Regions from separate parts of the Paenibacillus sp. FSL R7-0216 genome, predicted to be linked through region 2. Evidence: riboswitches for the same ligand, from Rfam matches in the RefSeq annotation. Region 2 holds a riboswitch; the other holds the start of a gene.

Region 1 (8,378 bases), 2.5 Mb from region 2:
GATCACGAAGCTCATCCTGATACGAATTCGACTTCGAATCTTTAACTTGCAAGTAATTATAATGCTAACCTTTCGAGCCGTCAAGAAACCAAAGCTTATCTGCCTTGATCCAGGCGGCGAAACTCCTGATGGAATGGCTTGCAATGCGGACAAAGCAAACACAACTCCACACGCTCTCCGAAAATCCGCGAGATGGTCGTAATCACCTGAGCATCGGGGTCCTGCGTATGAATCAGGATTTTATCCGGGGACAAGGAGATCAAGGTGCTGACGATCACGTCTTCCATCTGCATCTCCTGATCGGCTATCCGGGCAACGACCCCGCCGGAAGCTGGTACGTGGACCGGTGTAAACTGCTCGTTCAAAATCGCGAATTCATGGCCCTGCTTATGCATCAAATGAACCAATGGCGTTAAGGGCTCCTGAAAATATACGAAATACTGCAGCAGCCCAATAAACTCTTCATACTGCTTATCAAGCAAGTATTCATCCACGGCAAAATCCACGATTTCCCGCAGCTTGTCCTCGTATGTCTTAAGGCGAAACAAGGCGAATCCATCCAGATGAAGATCGGAGGAAGCCTGCATATACCCGCGAAGCGCCTTTTGGACCAACGCTTTTCGTTCCTCTCGCGAGCCCCCGGTTTCCGTGCCCTCCGCCAGCATCCGGTTCACCATCTGCTGCACCTGAAGCGCTTCTTCCCGGGATTCGAAGCTGTAGTCCCGTTTCATGACTCGAGCAGCCAACTCTTCTTCCTTCACGTCCACGAGGTATTCCGCGAATTCGAGCGATAACAGATCGATCAGTTGTTCCGGGTGATCTTGTCCGCCGTCCTTATCCGACCGACCAACTATGACAGCCTCCAGCATTCCGCCTCCAGCCGCTTGAAAAGTAAGCTGAAACTCGCGGTTATGTAAGCTGTTAACGGCATCTTGTATCATGCTTTTGAACCGTTCCTCCGATTCGGCGGAACCGCATTTAACGCGTACGGTAAAAAAATCCATGAACCTGGCCCCCTTCCGCTTCCTTCTCCAAGTATATGGTGGGAAGGAAACGGATATACGGGAACCGTTCATGGAATGAAAGGTAGTTCTTCCAATAAATTGCCAACAAAATCCTGTTAGTTTTGCATAATAAAATCGCGTTCGACCGTAGCTTCTTCGTCGAAGACACGCAAAATTTCATATTTCGTATTGCGCTGAGCCGGGATTTTACCTGCCGCGCGAATGATGGAGAGAATCGATTCGATATTGACCTTATGCGTCGCTCCGGCGGACGATACGACGTTCTCCTCGATCATCGTGCTGCCGAAGTCGTTGCAGCCGTACTGCAGCGACAGCTTGCCGACTTCCGGTCCCATGGTCACCCAGGAGGATTGCAAGTTCTTGATGTTATCCAATACAATTCGGCTGATCGCCACGGTTTTTAAATAAGATTCCGGCGTCTGGCGTTCGGCTTTCAGATTCGTATTATCCGGTTGGAAAGTCCATGGAATGAAAGCCAGGAACCCTTCCGAGGCATAGCCGTTTTGGATGCATTCATCTTGCGCTTCACGCACGCGCAGCAAATGAAGCGCCCGCTCTTCCATCGACTCGCCGAACCCGATAACCATCGTGGCCGTCGTGTTCATGCCGATTTTGTGCGCGGTTTGCATTACATCCATCCAGTCTCTCCAGGAACCTTTCAGTCGACTGATTTTCCGGCGTGTCCGATCGTCCAGGATCTCCGCTCCGCCGCCCGGCAGCGAATCGAGGCCCGCCGCGTGAATTTCGCGTACCACTTCCTCCAGCGAAAGACCTTCCGACACTTCCTTCATTTTCATAATCTCCGCAGGAGAAAACGAGTGCATCGTAATGTCCGGGAACCGCTGCTTGATTGCTTTAAGCAAGTTCGTATAATAGCTAAATGGCAGGTTAGGGTTCGTCCCGCCCTGCATCAGAATTTCCGTTCCGCCTACATCGATCGTTTCCTGAATTTTTTGGAAAATCACTTCGTCCGGAAGCACATATCCCTCATCCGAACCCGGTTGGCGGTAAAAAGCACAGAACCGACAGTATACGTCGCATACGTTGGTATAGTTGACATTTCGCCCGATGACGAACGTCGTAATCGGTTCGGGATGCTTGCGCTCCATCAGAATGTTCGCGGTATGTCCCATCTTCTCGACTTCATCGGACTCGTACAGCCGTATGGTATCTTCCAGATCGAGGCGTCCACCCTGCAGCGCCTTGTTTAATATATCGTCGATTGCAGTCATAATCACTGCCTCCTTAGAACAATAAATGAATACCTAAGAATACCTGAAAATTGAAATGATAGTTCAATCGTAACACAGGTACGCCCAGAAAAACAGCACCCGATTTGCAGGTACAAATGACAAAAGGCCGCAAATGCGGCCCGAGTTGATTCAGGTAGAAATCATTAACTATTCCGAAGCGCCTCGTCCAAATCGGCGAGCAAATCGTCGATATCCTCGAGTCCGACGGAGAAACGCAGCAGACCGTCGGTAATGCCCCGTTCCGCGCGAACCTCCGGCGGCATCGAGGCGTGTGACATCATTGCCGGATAGGAGAGGATGCTCTCGACTGCGCCTAAGCTGACTGCGACGAGCGGCAGCTTCACGAGGTTCAGCAAACGCTTCGCCCGCTCGCCCGAGCCGACGTCGAAGGAGACGACCGCGCCATAGCCGGTCGATTGCTTCTCCTGGACCTCGCGGCCAGGATGGTTCGCTAGGCCGGGGTAGAACACCGCGTCGATATCGCCGCGGCGGCTCAGCCAATCAGCCAGCTTGCGGGCGCTGATCTCACTATGCGCCATCCGGGCTCCCAGCGTTTTCATGCCGCGCATCAGCAGCCATGAATCTTGCGCACCCAGGACGGTGCCCAGTCCGTTCTGCACGTATTTCAGCTGACGGGCCAACTCGTCCGTCCGCGCCACCGCTAAACCGGCCAGCACGTCGCTGTGACCGCCAAGGAATTTGGTCGCGCTATGCAGGACGATATCCGTTCCAAGCTCGATCGGGCGCTGATAATACGGCGTCATAAACGTATTGTCCACGATGCTGAGCAATCCCTTTTCCCGCGCCCAGGCGGAGATTTCCGCGATGTCAGTGATTTTCAGCGTTGGGTTGGAAGGCGTCTCCATATAAACAGCTTTCGTATTGGCTTTTAATGCGGCCTTCACCAACTCCGGCTGCGTCATGTCCACAAACGTCGTCTCTATATTCATCCGAGTCAAAATATTCGACAGCAACCGGTATGTACCCCCGTACACATCTTCCGTCACGATAATATGGTCGCCGGCAGAGAGCAGCATCAGCGTCGTTGAAATGGCCGCCATCCCACTTGCGAAGGCAAAGCCCTGCACCCCGCCTTCCAGCACCGCAATATAATCCTCAAGCGCTTGCCGCGTCGGATTGCCGGAACGGCTATAATCATGCTGCGGCGGATTAAAAATATCGTGGTGATGAAACGTCGACGCCTGATAGATCGGTACGCTGGATGCGCCCGTCGCTTCGTCTACCTCACTGCCGAAATGGATTAGCTTCGTTTCGAATTTGTTTTCCCGTTTCTCCTGCCCGCTCATGCGCCTTGTCCCCCTTCGACTTCCTGTCGCGCCGCTTCCAGTGCTCCGCTCAAGTCGGCGATCAAATCATCAACATGCTCGATACCAACAGAGAATCGCAGCAACCGGTCGTCCACGCCAACCGCTTTTCGAATCTCCTCGGGAATGTCCGCATGCGTCTGGACCGCCGGATACGTCATGAGCGACTCCACGCCGCCAAGACTTTCAGCGAACGCGATCAAGTTCAGATGGCGCAGCACCGGCTCCACGTAACGGGCATCCGTGACCTTAAAGGCAAAAATCCCCGTGTTCCCGCTCGATTGCTTCCGTTGCGTCGCGTACCCCGGATGATCTTCCAAGCCCGGGTGAAACACTTCCGCTACCTGCGGATGCGACTGCAGGAATTTCGCGATGGCGAGTGCATTGCTTTCATGCCGTTCCATCCGAAGCGCCAATGTCTTCATTCCACGCATCAATTGGTAGGAATCGGAGGGGCTTAGTACCGCGCCAATCGAATTGTGCAGGATCGCCATTTCCTGCGACAGTTCTTCCCCTTTCGTTACGATCAATCCGGCCAGGACATCGTTATGGCCACCTAAATATTTCGTCGCGCTGTGCACAACGATATCCGCGCCAAGCTCGATCGGCCGCTGAAAATACGGGGTCATCAGCGTATTATCTACGACCGTTAGCAACCCGTGGGTGCGCGCCCATTTCGATACCGCTTCAAGATCGGTGATCATCATCAACGGATTGGTTGGCGTTTCGATGATCACCGCTTTCGTGTTGACTTGGCGGGTCTTTTCCAGCGCATCTAAATCATTCGTATCGACATAAGAAGCGGTTACGCCATATTTGGACATGATCCGCTCCAGCAAACGGTAGGTCCCCCCATAGAGATCCAACGACACGATGAGGTGATCCCCTTGCGAAAACAACGTAAACACCGTCTGCAGCGCCGCCATTCCAGAACTACAGGCAAACCCCGCGTCACCGGATTCCAGGGTGGCCGCCGCGTCTTCCAGCACTTTGCGGGTAGGGCTCTTCGTTCGAGCGTAGTCAAACCCCGTGCTTTGCCCAAGGCGCGGGTGGCGAAACGCCGTTGCTTGATAAATCGGGTAGTTCACCGCACCCGTAACCGGTTCCTCCATCGATCCGATTTGCGCCAGTCTGCTCTCGATCCGCCATTCCTTGTTCTGCTCCCCCACCTGCAACCCCTCCACTTTAGATCTCATATACAAAGTCGGCCGTTAGATCGATATCGTACGGCGTTTCTTGATACACATAGTAGTTTAGCCAATTGGAAAATAATAAGTTTGCATGGGCCCGCCAGGAAGAACGCGGCGCTCGGGTCGGATCGTCATTCGGATAATAATTCACCGGCAACTCGATCTCCATGCCTTTGGCAACATCTCGATCATATTCCCATTTCAACGATTCCGGATCGTATTCCGAATGGCCGGTTACGAAAATATGTCTACCATCCCGAGTGGCCACCAAATAAATTCCGGCTTCGTCCGATTCCGCCAGAATTTGCAACTCCGGCACCCGATCGATGTCCGACCGCTCTACGTCGGTATGGCGGGAATGCGGCACCTGGAACACTTCATCAAACCCTCGCAGAAGCTTCACCTTCGGATCGTTTACCGTGTGGGAGAATACGCCAAAGCATTTTTTCGCGAGCGGTACTTTACGAACCCCGTAATGGTAATATAAGCCTGCCTGCGAGCCCCAACAGATATGCATGGTCGAGGTCACATGGGTTTTGGTCCATTCGAAGATTTCCTTCAGCTCTTCCCAATAATTCACTTCTTCGAAGTCCAGCTGTTCCACGGGGGCTCCGGTCACGATCATGCCGTCAAAGCGGCGGTTCCGGATCTCGTCGAACGTTTTGTAGAACATCTCCAAATGCTCAGCTGGCGTATTCTTCGAGGTGTGGGAACTGGGGTGGAGCAGGACGATTTCAACCTGGAGCGGCGTATTTCCAAGTAAACGAAGGATTTGCGATTCCGTCGTTTCTTTGGTTGGCATCAGGTTGAGAATGGCAATCCGCAAAGGACGGATATCCTGATGATAAGCGCGGCTCTCATCCATAACAAAGATGTTTTCGCTGGCCAGTACATCCTTTGCCGGCAAATGATCCGGTACTTTAATCGGCATGTGGTTTCACTCCTTTTATCGTAGCGTCATTAAGAAATCAACATCCGTTTGAGGGGCCATGTAAACAGAATGACCTCTCTCACGGGGAGAAAGGTCATTACGTATCCGGTATGCGCCTCTCTCATCTCTCAGAAGCCGCTCAGCGTTCGAAGCTGACAGTTCTGCAAGAATTAGCACCGCTGCGATTTTTTAGGAAAATCGCCGGTTGCCGGGTATCATCGGGCTAGTCCCTCCACCTGCTCTTGATAAGATTTCGCTATATTTAGTTTAGTTAAGGACCTCGGCTTCGCGCCTACTCCTTGACATTCACTTTAAAGGATCTGGCGGCATTCCGTCAAGAACCTGAGAGAAAAATCACACGAATATTCATGGACCGCTTTGAACCGGCTCACATAGTATACTTTTGGGTTGAAACATTTCATTCGCTGGCGTTATACTAGACAAGTGCCTTTAGGCCCAGACGGCCCTAGGGTTTGACGAATGTTCAAACAACCTGAAAATAGCGAGGTGAAACCGAGAATGGAAGGCGACCCGAGTCCGCAGAGGACAACCCAGGAATACCAATCGCATAGGAAACCGACCCGCTGGATGCCTGCGGAACGCTTAGGGCACTTTCTTTTCCCGGTGTTTGCATAAACGCCTTTTTCATCGTTCCGGGCAAGCCACGGTTGGTCCCTTTCCTATGCTTCAACCAAGAGCATCCCAGGCCGGCAGGCCCGGGGAAAGGGAGTGAAAGCTTATGAAAATCCGTCATGTCCAAGCCGGCGTATTTACCCCTGTAGAAGATGTGGAACTGACGACCACCGCTCCGGAAGAAGGCTTCTACTGGATCGATGCCGACGTCGATGATCTCGCCCTGCTGCAGCCCTTATTTTCGCTGCACGATCTGGCTGTAGAAGACTGCTTGAGCGAGGAAGAACAACGTCCGAAGATCGAAACCTACGATAACCACTATTTTATCGTGGTGAACAGCATTCGGTATGATGATGAAGAAATTTTTCTGCGCGCGTTAAACCTCTTTTTGGGACGGCATTATATCATTACGGTTACTAAGCAAAAAATTAACGAGCTTCGCGCCGTGAAGCCGATTCTGTGGGAACAGGAGGTCAGCGAGCCCGACCGGTTCCTGTACCTGCTGGTCGACCTGGTGGTCGATAACTACTTTACCGTCGGCGACCGGATCGAAGTAAAGATCGAGAAGCTGGAAGAAGATATCCTGATGCATACCAAACGTTCGCATCTGAACGAAATCATCGGGCTGCGAAGCGAAATCCTGTGGCTGAAGAAAGTGCTTGGGCCGCAGAAGGAAGTCATCAACATTCTGAACAAGAAAGACCTCCGGCTGATCGACGACCAGTTGCAAAAATATTTCAGCGACATTTACGAAAACGCCGTGAAGATCTCCGAGAACTTCGATACGTTCCGCGAGCTCGTCGGCAACTTACGCGAGGCCTACCAGGCCGCCATCGCTAACCGAGCCAACGAAATCATGCGCGTGTTTACCGCGATTACAACGATCTTCATCCCGTTAACTCTGATTACCGGCATCTACGGTATGAACTTCGACCATATGCCGGAGCTGCATTCGCAGTACGGCTACTTTATCGTCCTCGGCATCATGCTTGCCTTGGGTTTAGGGATGTTTTATATATTCCGGAAAAGGGATTGGATTTAGAGGAACGTACACATTTGAACCATGAGGCCAACTTGGACGATAAGTCCTCGTTGGCCTTTTTCGATGGATGAGTGGACGTATCTGAACTGTAAAAGTCCAGTTATTTCGCCACAAAATACTCAGATTGTGCCTTTCAGCTGCAAAAATGCAGTTGATTTCGGGATAAATATGTATTTTTCCTTATATCCCCCACAAATGAACTGCATTTTTGCAGTTCATTTGTGTTTTAGCGGCAAAAACGGCCGAACGAACTGCACTTTTACAGTTCATTCGGCCGAAGGAGGGCTCAACCCTCCGGCTGAAGCTCGAGTAGGTCCTCAGACAGTTGCCTTTACTGCCTTTACTGCCTTTACTGCCTTTACTACCTTTACCGTCTCTACTGCTATACTCCGTTCTTACTGTTCCAGCTACTTTTACTGCTGTTACTGGCGTTACTGCTGTTTCCGCCGTTTTACCCCGCGTGCCGAGCGCTCTCCCGCTGGCGGCGGTACCGGATGCGAATCAGGCGCAATCGTTCATATAACGTATCGAGACTGCTGCCTTCTGCGGCTTCGGTCCCGTACACTTTGTGCAAGACCGGCTTCAGGAGTGCATCACCCAGCTCTTCGTAAGCATGCCAAACGGCCTGTTGCTCAGCTTCAGACATCTCTTCTAGCTCTGCGCTCACCAAATCATCGGTGTTGTAGCCTTCCTTCTCCAAATTCTCCAGTAACTCGACCGCATCCCGCCGCTCAATGCCCGTCCGCATGCAAATATCCTCCACCTTTAGCCCTTCCGCCAACGCCTCCAGCGCAGCCCGTCGGATGCTGAACTTCTCCATCTCGGCCCGGTATTTGACTTCCTTCTGTTTATACAGCCAGGTACGGAATACCTCGCCATCAATCTCCTGCTCGACCCAATCCAGCGGGAACGTCCGCTTCCGCTCCACCGCTTTCGTGATTTCGAGCAGCTCAGCGCCGTATTCGCCGGCTTTGTTCTC
Region 2 (8,378 bases):
CCCAAGCGCCCCGCGGGTCAGCGGTCTTCCACCGCATCGTGCACCAATGCGGTCTCGAGGATGCCGTTCCTGTGCGACCGGCTGATGTCGCACAGGAACGGCGCCTTCGGCGCGCTGATGCCATCCAGCGCGCGGGTATCCTTGAGCCAATCCTCCCGGGAGATTGGCTCATAGGCGGTGTCGCCCCAAGCGCTCAGCAGCTTGGGGCTGTAGAGACGCTGGCCCGGCGGCAGCGTCTCCTGTTCCAGAAGCTCTGACCCCTGCACCTTGGCGGTCAGAGCTTCTTCCAAATTGGCCGTGAACAGTTCCGGCCAATAATCCGCCCGCGAGCCGCTATGCGGCACGCTCGCGGCGAACCGCTCCGCGCCGCTGCGCACGGCGCGGTAGCCCATAAGCATCGCGTAGAGGCTTTTGCCTAACGCGATGCGGGCCGGCAGGCTGCCGAAGTCGGAGACGGTGCGCCCCGCAAGGCGGCGCGCCTCGCCCCCGGCAGCCTCGTCTTCCGCCTGTTCACTCAGCGGGAACACCACCTGGTTTAATCCGGCCAGGCTGAGCAGGCGAAAGTTCATTTTACCCGTCACATGTTTCTGGAAGTAAGGATGGCGTACGACGCGTTTTTCGATATAATTCTGCTCATTGATGATCAGTCCCACGGTGAGCAAGGCACTGCCGCGGTCGATCCAAAACCGTTCCCAGAATGGGCGCATAAACCCGGATACGTGAAAATACGGCAGCAGGTGGAACCGACTAGCGCCAAGCTCCCGGCTCTTCATGTACAACCTTAGCTGCGGGTAGGCATCTTGGAAGATCAACGCGTTGCTGCGCTCTAGAAACCGATAGGTCAGCCGCTTCTCCTCAGCGTCGACCACATCGGCGATCCGGCTGCTGTGCAGGTCCGTCATGTTCCAGCCGGCATTCCGCGAGACCATGTGCGCGAGAAAAGCCCAATGCAGTTCCGGGCAGGCTTGATAGCAGGCAAGATAAGCCGCGGTTCGGCTGATATTGCTCGCCCCGGCTACGCGAGTTTCCTCTGCAATGGTTTCGGCAAGTCGTAAATCCTCGGCGCTGTACTCCTCCCCTGCTGGCATAGGCCTAGACGACGTGTTGCGCCGTAGTTGTTCTTCGATATCGTTAATCACCGTGCGGGCAGCCGCTTCGTTCCAACCTAGAGAAACCGTCTCTTTCCGCATTCGGGACGAATCGGAGAGGGAAGCGGTTTTGCTTCTGAGCATAGACGAAAATGCGGCGGGCAGGCGGAACATCAATCGCCGCAAATTGATGGCTTTCCCCTTGGTCTGGCGAGAATCCTCCATTGTGCTTCCGCCCTCCCTTCTTCCCGAACTGCGAATATTTGGCGGCCAACAAGACATACTACGGTATTAGTAATTAGTATGTCCGAAACATTTGACTTCCACTCCCGCTTTTGGTTGACTAGAAGTACCTGAAGGAAAGGAAGGATGGCCTTATGAAAAAAATAACGTCTCCCGCGGAGTTTCAAGTCAGCATCCAATCCAGCAACCTGATCGTAGCGGTCTTCAAAGCGGACTGGTGTGGGGATTGCAAATTCATAGATCCGTTTATGCCAGATGTCGAGGAGAAATACGCAGGCCGGTTAACGTTGATCGAGGTGGATGTCGATCAGGTCGGCGATGTCAGCCAGGAGCAGAACATTCTGGGCATCCCGAGTTTCGTCGCCTATACTGACGGCCGCGAACTGGTTCGGTTCGTGAACAAGCTACGCAAATCCCGCGAGGAAATTGAAAATTTCCTGAACAAGGCGTTGGACGTGTACCATACGCTGCATGACACGCCGGAAACACGGGATACACTGTAAAAATCCATTATATTCCTCACACCGCCGTCAGGGTTTCCCTTGCGGCGGTGTCTATTTTTCAACATTTTCTATGAAAGAAGTTAGTTGATCGGTTATAATGAAAAGGATTTATCGATTAACTAAAAGGTGTGAACCGTTTGAATACGAAATATTTGAAATGGCTCAGTTACGCGTCCTGTTTTGTCATGTTTCTGGCCACATTAGGCGGCAGCGTCGTGACTAAGACGGAATCGGGATTGGGCTGCGGCAACGATTGGCCGCTTTGTCACGGGAAATTTGTTCCTGCTCATACACTTGCTTCGATGATTGAATATTCCCACCGTGCCGTCAGCGGGGCGGCTGGATTGGTCTCTTTGGCGGCGTTTGTCGCCTTTTGGTTGTATCGGAAGAACCGTAAAGACCTCCAGATCTATTCCCTGCTTGCGCTCATCTTCGTTATGGTACAGGCCGTTATGGGAGCGATGGCGGTGATCTATCCTACGTCGTCTGCCGTCATGGCGCTGCATTTTGGGTTCTCGTTGATCGCCTTCGCGAGCTCGATCATGCTGGTGCTGGGCGTTCGCCAGGAGGAGCGCGGACAAGTTAATGCACAGTCTTCTGACTATGCACCTTCTTCGGCTCGGGTTTCTAAGGCGTTCCGTAATCTGACCTGGATAGCGACCGGCTACACCTATATCGTTGTCTATATCGGCGCGTATGTCAGCCATACGGACTCGGCCGGCGGTTGCAGCGGTTGGCCGCTGTGCAACGGGCAACTCGTTCCCGAACTGTCCGGGGGGGAAGGCATCGCCTTTCTGCACCGGGTTGCGGCCGCTTTGCTGCTGGTCGTAATAGCCACGGTAGGTCACTTTGCCTTCCGCAAGCATCCCGGTCTGCCGGAAATCCGCAAGCTGGGTGTCGCCGCAACGCTGCTGGTGATCGTCCAGGTGTTCACCGGGGCCACCATTGTGCTGACCTTAAACAACTACGATGTTTATTTGTTCGCTTCGCTCGCGCACATTATCGTATTGGCCGCTTTATTCGGAGTCCTTTGCTATTTAAGCGTCCGGACTTGGCAGTTGAGCCGAACACCCGAGGTACAGGCGACGTCGGCCGGCAAGGCGGTTTGACAACGCGATTGTCATGAATCTGTAGAATGACGGACGCTCAAGCGGCTGCACGGATAAGGTATACTTTTGTCTATAAGCGAACGTTATGTGAGGAACGGACGACAATTCCGTCTTTTATAGGAGGACAACAAGATGAGTTACAAGAACCTACGGCAATGGATCGATGCGCTGCAAAAAGAAAACGACCTCGCCATCATCGACGTGCCGGTCGATCCCTATCTGGAGTTGGCCGAAATTCACCGGCGGGTCATTGATGACGGCGGCCCCGCTTTGCTGTTTACCAATGTCAAAGGAACGCCGTTCCCGGTGGCAACCAACCTGTTTGGAACACCTCGCCGGGTGGAAATGGCTTTTGGCCCTCGGCCCGAGATGCTTGCTAACCAACTGGTCGAGGCGATACATAAATTGCTGCCGCCGACGCCCAAAGCGATTTGGAACGAGCGGGGGCTGATACGCGACGTTTTGAAGGTCGGTATGAAAACCGTATCCAAGAACGAAGCCCCGATCCTCGAAGTCTGCCGGACGGAGACGCCATTGAAGGATTTGCCGAAAGTGACGAGTTGGCAGAAGGACGGGGGCCCGTTTATCACGCTGCCGCTCGTGTATACGGAAAATCCGCTGCAGCCGAAAGAAAATAACCTGGGGATGTACCGGATTCAGCTGTACGACGATCAGACGACCGGAGTACACTGGCAGATCCAGAAAGGCGGAGGGTTCCACTACCACGAAGCCGAGAAACGCGGGGAGCCTTTGCCGGTTTCCGTATTCTTGGGCGGCCCGCCGGCCATGGTAGCCTCGGCTATTTCGCCGGTTCCCGAGCATTTGTCCGAGTTGCTGGTCGCTTCTTTCATCCTGGGCGAAAAGCTCCCGATGGCAGAGAATCCGCTGGGCGGCCACCGGATTCCGGCCGAGTCGGAATTCGCAATATCTGGGCTCGTACCGCCGCACGAACGCCGACTTGAAGGTCCGTTCGGCGATCATTTCGGCTATTATTCCTTGCAACATGAATTCCCGGTGCTGCACGTGAACCATATGTGGCATCGGAAGAATGCGATCTATCCGGCAACAATCGTCGGCAAACCGCGGCAAGAGGATTACTACCTAGGCGATTTCCTGCAAAAGCTGCTATCGCCAGCGTTCCCGATCGTGATGCCGAATGTTCGCTCCCTTTGGACGTACGCGGAGAGCGGATTCCATGCCTTGAGCTCGGCCGTGGTTCGCGAGAGTTACTCCCGCGAAGCCCTCGTATCAGCGTTCCGCATCCTGGGGGAGGGCCAACTGTCGCTGACGAAATTCCTCATGCTGACGGACAAGCTGATCGATTTGGCGGATTTCCGCCTGCTGCTCAAGACGGTGCTGGAGCGTTTCGATCCGCGTACGGATCTGTTTATTCTCAACAACACGTCGCATGACACGCTGGATTATACCGGCCATAAACTGAATCATGGCAGCAAGGCGATATTGATCGGCGTTGGGGATCCTGTACGTGAGCTGCCGCGTGCGTATGACGAAGGCGAGATCGCCGAAATCCGTTCAATCCAAGTTTTTCATGACGGATGTCTTGTCGTTTCCGGTGCATCCTATGAGGATGAGCCGGAGCTTGCCGAACGGTTGCTTGGCCGTCTTCGCGAACGCGGGACTGCCTGGCCGTTTGTGGTACTGGTGGATAACGCCGAGGCAGCGGCCCATGATCAGACGGCGTTTCTATGGACGGTGTTTACACGGTTTAATCCGGCCAGCGATATTTACGCTGCTTCCGAAATACGCCAACATCACCTGTCTTACAGTCTGCCGCTGGTTATCGATGCCCGCATGAAGCCGGGTTATCCGGATGAGCTGTTCCCGCAAGAGGACATCGTCTCCTTGGTGGATCAACGTTGGAAATCCTACTTTCTGTGAAACGGGGTATGCCTATGCTGCGAAGCTTGCTTGGCGAGCCGCCTCGGCAAAACGAGGGTCGGCTAGCTGAAACGATCGACGCGATGGTGCAAACGATCAAGCTGCTGCAAAAGGAAATCAAAGAGCATCAGGATCCTTCACACGATTTCCGCAAGCTGGAGATTTGGGTACACGGCTTGATCTCTTCGTTGGATGAACTCGAACAATCTTTGTTTGCCGCCGCCCTTTTCCGCAAAAAGGTGCGGACGGAATCCGTCGAGGACATGGATCCGGTTGAGCGGTCCGATTATGCGAGGTACGTCTATTTTTACAAGGACGGCTTCATCCGCGTATTCTCGGCGCTGGACAAGCTGGGAACGGTGCTCAACGAATTGTTCGATTTGAAAACCTCGAAGATAAAGATGCATTTCTCTTATTTTACCGTGCTGCGCCAGTTCGCTTATCTGAAGACCCATACCGAGCTGGGGAACCAGTTGATCGCCATTAAAGAGACCTACCGGGAAGCCCTGGGTGTTCTGCGCCGGCGGAGAAACACGGAGATTCATTACATGAACTCGGAGATGAAGGACGATCTGTGGCAGCGTCATCAGGCGTTGTTCGGGAAAGTCGCCCTGGAGGATCTGGATCAGCATATCCGCGAACTGGAACAGGGATACCGTATGGTTTGCGACACGTATTTCACGGTGTTTGACTACATTAATCAACGTTGGAAAAAAATAGCGGCGGTCTGATCGATCCGCCGTTCCTATTTTTTCTCTTTACAAAATGGGCAAAACTCATTATACTCATCAATAGTTTCAATTAACGACTCTACAATTTCATATTTTTCTTATCGAGAGAGGCGGAGGGAAAGGCCCGATGAAGCCCAGCAACCGATTCACCCGTGATGCGGAAGTTTGATTCCGCTGAAGTCATGGGACCGAATGTCATGGTGCTAATTCCTTCAAAACCAATGCGTTTGTGAGCAGATGGTTTTGGCAGATGAGAAGGCATTGTCTTTACGTAAAGAGAGCCCTTTGAATCTGTAGGGCTCTTTTCTGTTTTTTCATACGCCGGTCGATAATTGTCTATGCTAGGAACAGGAGGTTAGCCGATTGATCGAACTTAAAGGGATTACCAAAATATATGGCACCAAAAAAACGGCGACCACCGCGCTGTCCGGGTTGAACCTTAGCGTTCGCAAAGGCGAAATCTTCGGCGTTATCGGTCACTCCGGCGCCGGCAAAAGCACCTTAATCCGTTGTATCAATTTGCTGGAACGTCCGACCGAAGGCGAGGTGTGGGTCGGCGGGGTTGAGCTCACGAAGCTTGGCAAGCGGGAGCTTCAGCAGCAGCGCCGCAAAATCGGCATGATTTTTCAACATTTCAACCTACTCTCCTCGGCGACCGTATACGATAATATCGCATTTCCGCTTACGCTGATCGGAACGCCGAAGGCGGCGATTGCGGAGAAAGTAAACGAGTTGCTTACCTTGGTCGGATTGGAGGAGCATCGTCATAAGTTTCCGGCGCAGCTGTCCGGCGGTCAGAAGCAGCGGGTTGGAATCGCCCGAGCGCTGGCCAGCGACCCCGACGTATTGCTGTGCGACGAAGCCACCTCGGCGCTGGATCCGCAGACGACAGACTCCATCCTGAAGCTGCTGCTTGACATCAACAAGCGATTCCAATTGACGATTCTGCTGATCACGCATGAAATGCATGTCATCCAGAGCATCTGCGATCGGGTGGCGGTCATTCACGAAGGCGGCATCGTGGAGCAAGGTCCGGTGACGGAAGTGTTCCTGAAACCGAAGCACATGGTGACCCGGGAGTTCATTCACCGGGAGGCGGCGGGGGAAGAAGGCGTGAGACTGGCGGCTTCCGTACCGCATCCGGAGTGGTCCAGGCTGGTGAAAATCACGTTCCTGGGCGCGAAAACTTATGAATCGGTGTTGTCCCAGGTCGTGCGGGAAACTGGCGTCAACTTCGCCATCCTGCAAGGAACGATCTCCACGATCAAGGATACTCCGTATGGTCAACTGACCGTATCGTTCGAAGGCGAAGACGACCAGGTAGAGCGCACGCTGTCGCTCTTGCAGGAACGCGATCTTGACGTGGAGGTGATCGAGTAATGAGAGGACTGGACCTCGGAGCCATTGATTGGTCGGAGATGGGCACAGCTACGCTGGATACCTTGCAGATGATGGGGTATGCAACCTTGTTCACCTTCGTGATCGGGCTCCCGCTCGGGGTATTGCTGTTCACCTTCTCGCGTTCCCAATCCTTGGTATTAGGATGGGTTTACAGGTTGATTTCGCTGATCGTGAACATTCTTCGCTCGGTACCGTTCATCATCCTGATCGTCGCCTTGATTCCGGTCACGCGGACCCTCATGGGCGTATCCACCGGCGTGGAAGGCACGATTCCGCCGCTGGTGATTGGGGCAGCCCCGTTCTTCGCGCGTCTGGTGGAAACGGCGCTGCGCGAGGTTGACCGCGGGGTAATTGAAGCTTCCCAGGCGATGGGGGCTTCCACCTTCCAGATCATCCGCAAGGTGCTGCTCCCGGAATCGCTGCCCGGCTTGATCGCAGGCATGACGATTACCGTGGTCACGCTGGTGTCGTATACCGCGATGTCAGGCATGGTAGGCGGAGGCGGACTCGGTGACCTGGCGATCCGTTACGGGTATTACCGGTACGAAACGGGCGTCATGATCGTTTCGGTGATCTTCATGGTGATTCTGGTGCAAGTACTGCAAATGCTGGGAGACCGGCTAGTGATCTTTTTTACGCGGAAATAAGGAAATCCTAAATAGATAGAAGTATCCTTATTCAAAAAACACTCTTAAGGGGGAGAACCTGCAATGAAAAAATGGACATTATCTTTACTTACACTCGTGTTGGTGTTGGTGTTGGCCGCTTGCGGCAGCAATAACGCCGCCAATAACGGAGCTGAAGGTAACACGGCTGGAAATACATCGGCTGCTGAGGGGAATGCAGCGAATGCTGGGAACCAAACGGCAGCAGAGCCGGTGAAGCTGGTTGTAGGTGCTACCGTACCGCATGCCGATATTCTGAAGTTTATCGCGCCGAAGCTGAAGGAAGAAGGCGTGGAGCTGGAAGTGAAAGAGTTTACCGACTATGTGCAGCCGAACGTACAGCTGTATGAAAAAGAGCTGGACGCGAACTATTTCCAGCATCAGCCTTATCTGGACGAGCAAAATGCCCAAAACGGGTTTGACCTCGTTTCGGTCGTAGGCGTTCACGTTGAACCGTTTGGCGCTTACTCGAACAAATATAAATCCACGGAAGAAATTCCGGACGGCGCCAAAGTGGCGATCCCGAACGACCCGACCAATGGCGGTCGCGCGCTGCTGCTGCTGCAGAAGCAAGGGTTGATTAAGCTGAAGGACGAAGCTGGAATTACGGCAACGCAGAAGGACATCGTAGAAAATCCGAAAAACCTGAAAATCATCGAAACCGACGCAGCCATGTTGCCTCGCCAATTGGCCGAAGTGGATCTGGCGCTGATCAATACGAACTATGCGCTGGAAGCGA

Evidence for each region. Region 2 has a riboswitch for S-adenosylmethionine ahead of MKZ15_RS18855 (methionine ABC transporter ATP-binding protein). Riboswitches for the same ligand answer to the same signal wherever they lie in the genome.
Region 1: another riboswitch for S-adenosylmethionine. It lies ahead of metA (homoserine O-succinyltransferase); the one in region 2 lies ahead of MKZ15_RS18855 (methionine ABC transporter ATP-binding protein).

What each region holds. Positions count from the first base shown of each region.
Region 1 is NZ_CP150222.1:1,635,222-1,643,599, reverse strand. It holds gene MKZ15_RS07175 (putative sporulation protein YtxC) at 96-1,004, opposite strand; gene mqnC (cyclic dehypoxanthinyl futalosine synthase) at 1,121-2,257, opposite strand; gene MKZ15_RS07165 (aminotransferase class I/II-fold pyridoxal phosphate-dependent enzyme) at 2,422-3,585, opposite strand; gene MKZ15_RS07160 (aminotransferase class I/II-fold pyridoxal phosphate-dependent enzyme) at 3,582-4,799, opposite strand; gene metA (homoserine O-succinyltransferase) at 4,789-5,724, opposite strand; SAM riboswitch class I at 5,843-5,976, opposite strand; gene corA (magnesium/cobalt transporter CorA) at 6,464-7,399, shown strand; gene MKZ15_RS07145 (HRDC domain-containing protein) at 7,851-8,378, opposite strand, start outside.
Region 2 is NZ_CP150222.1:4,103,564-4,111,941, reverse strand. It holds gene MKZ15_RS18880 (DUF2515 family protein) at 18-1,313, opposite strand; gene MKZ15_RS18875 (thioredoxin family protein) at 1,466-1,834, shown strand; gene MKZ15_RS18870 (heme A synthase) at 1,972-2,943, shown strand; gene MKZ15_RS18865 (UbiD family decarboxylase) at 3,076-4,842, shown strand; gene MKZ15_RS18860 (Cthe_2314 family HEPN domain-containing protein) at 4,857-5,573, shown strand; SAM riboswitch class I at 5,669-5,830, shown strand; gene MKZ15_RS18855 (methionine ABC transporter ATP-binding protein) at 5,937-6,953, shown strand; gene MKZ15_RS18850 (methionine ABC transporter permease) at 6,953-7,621, shown strand; gene MKZ15_RS18845 (MetQ/NlpA family ABC transporter substrate-binding protein) at 7,685-8,378, shown strand, end outside.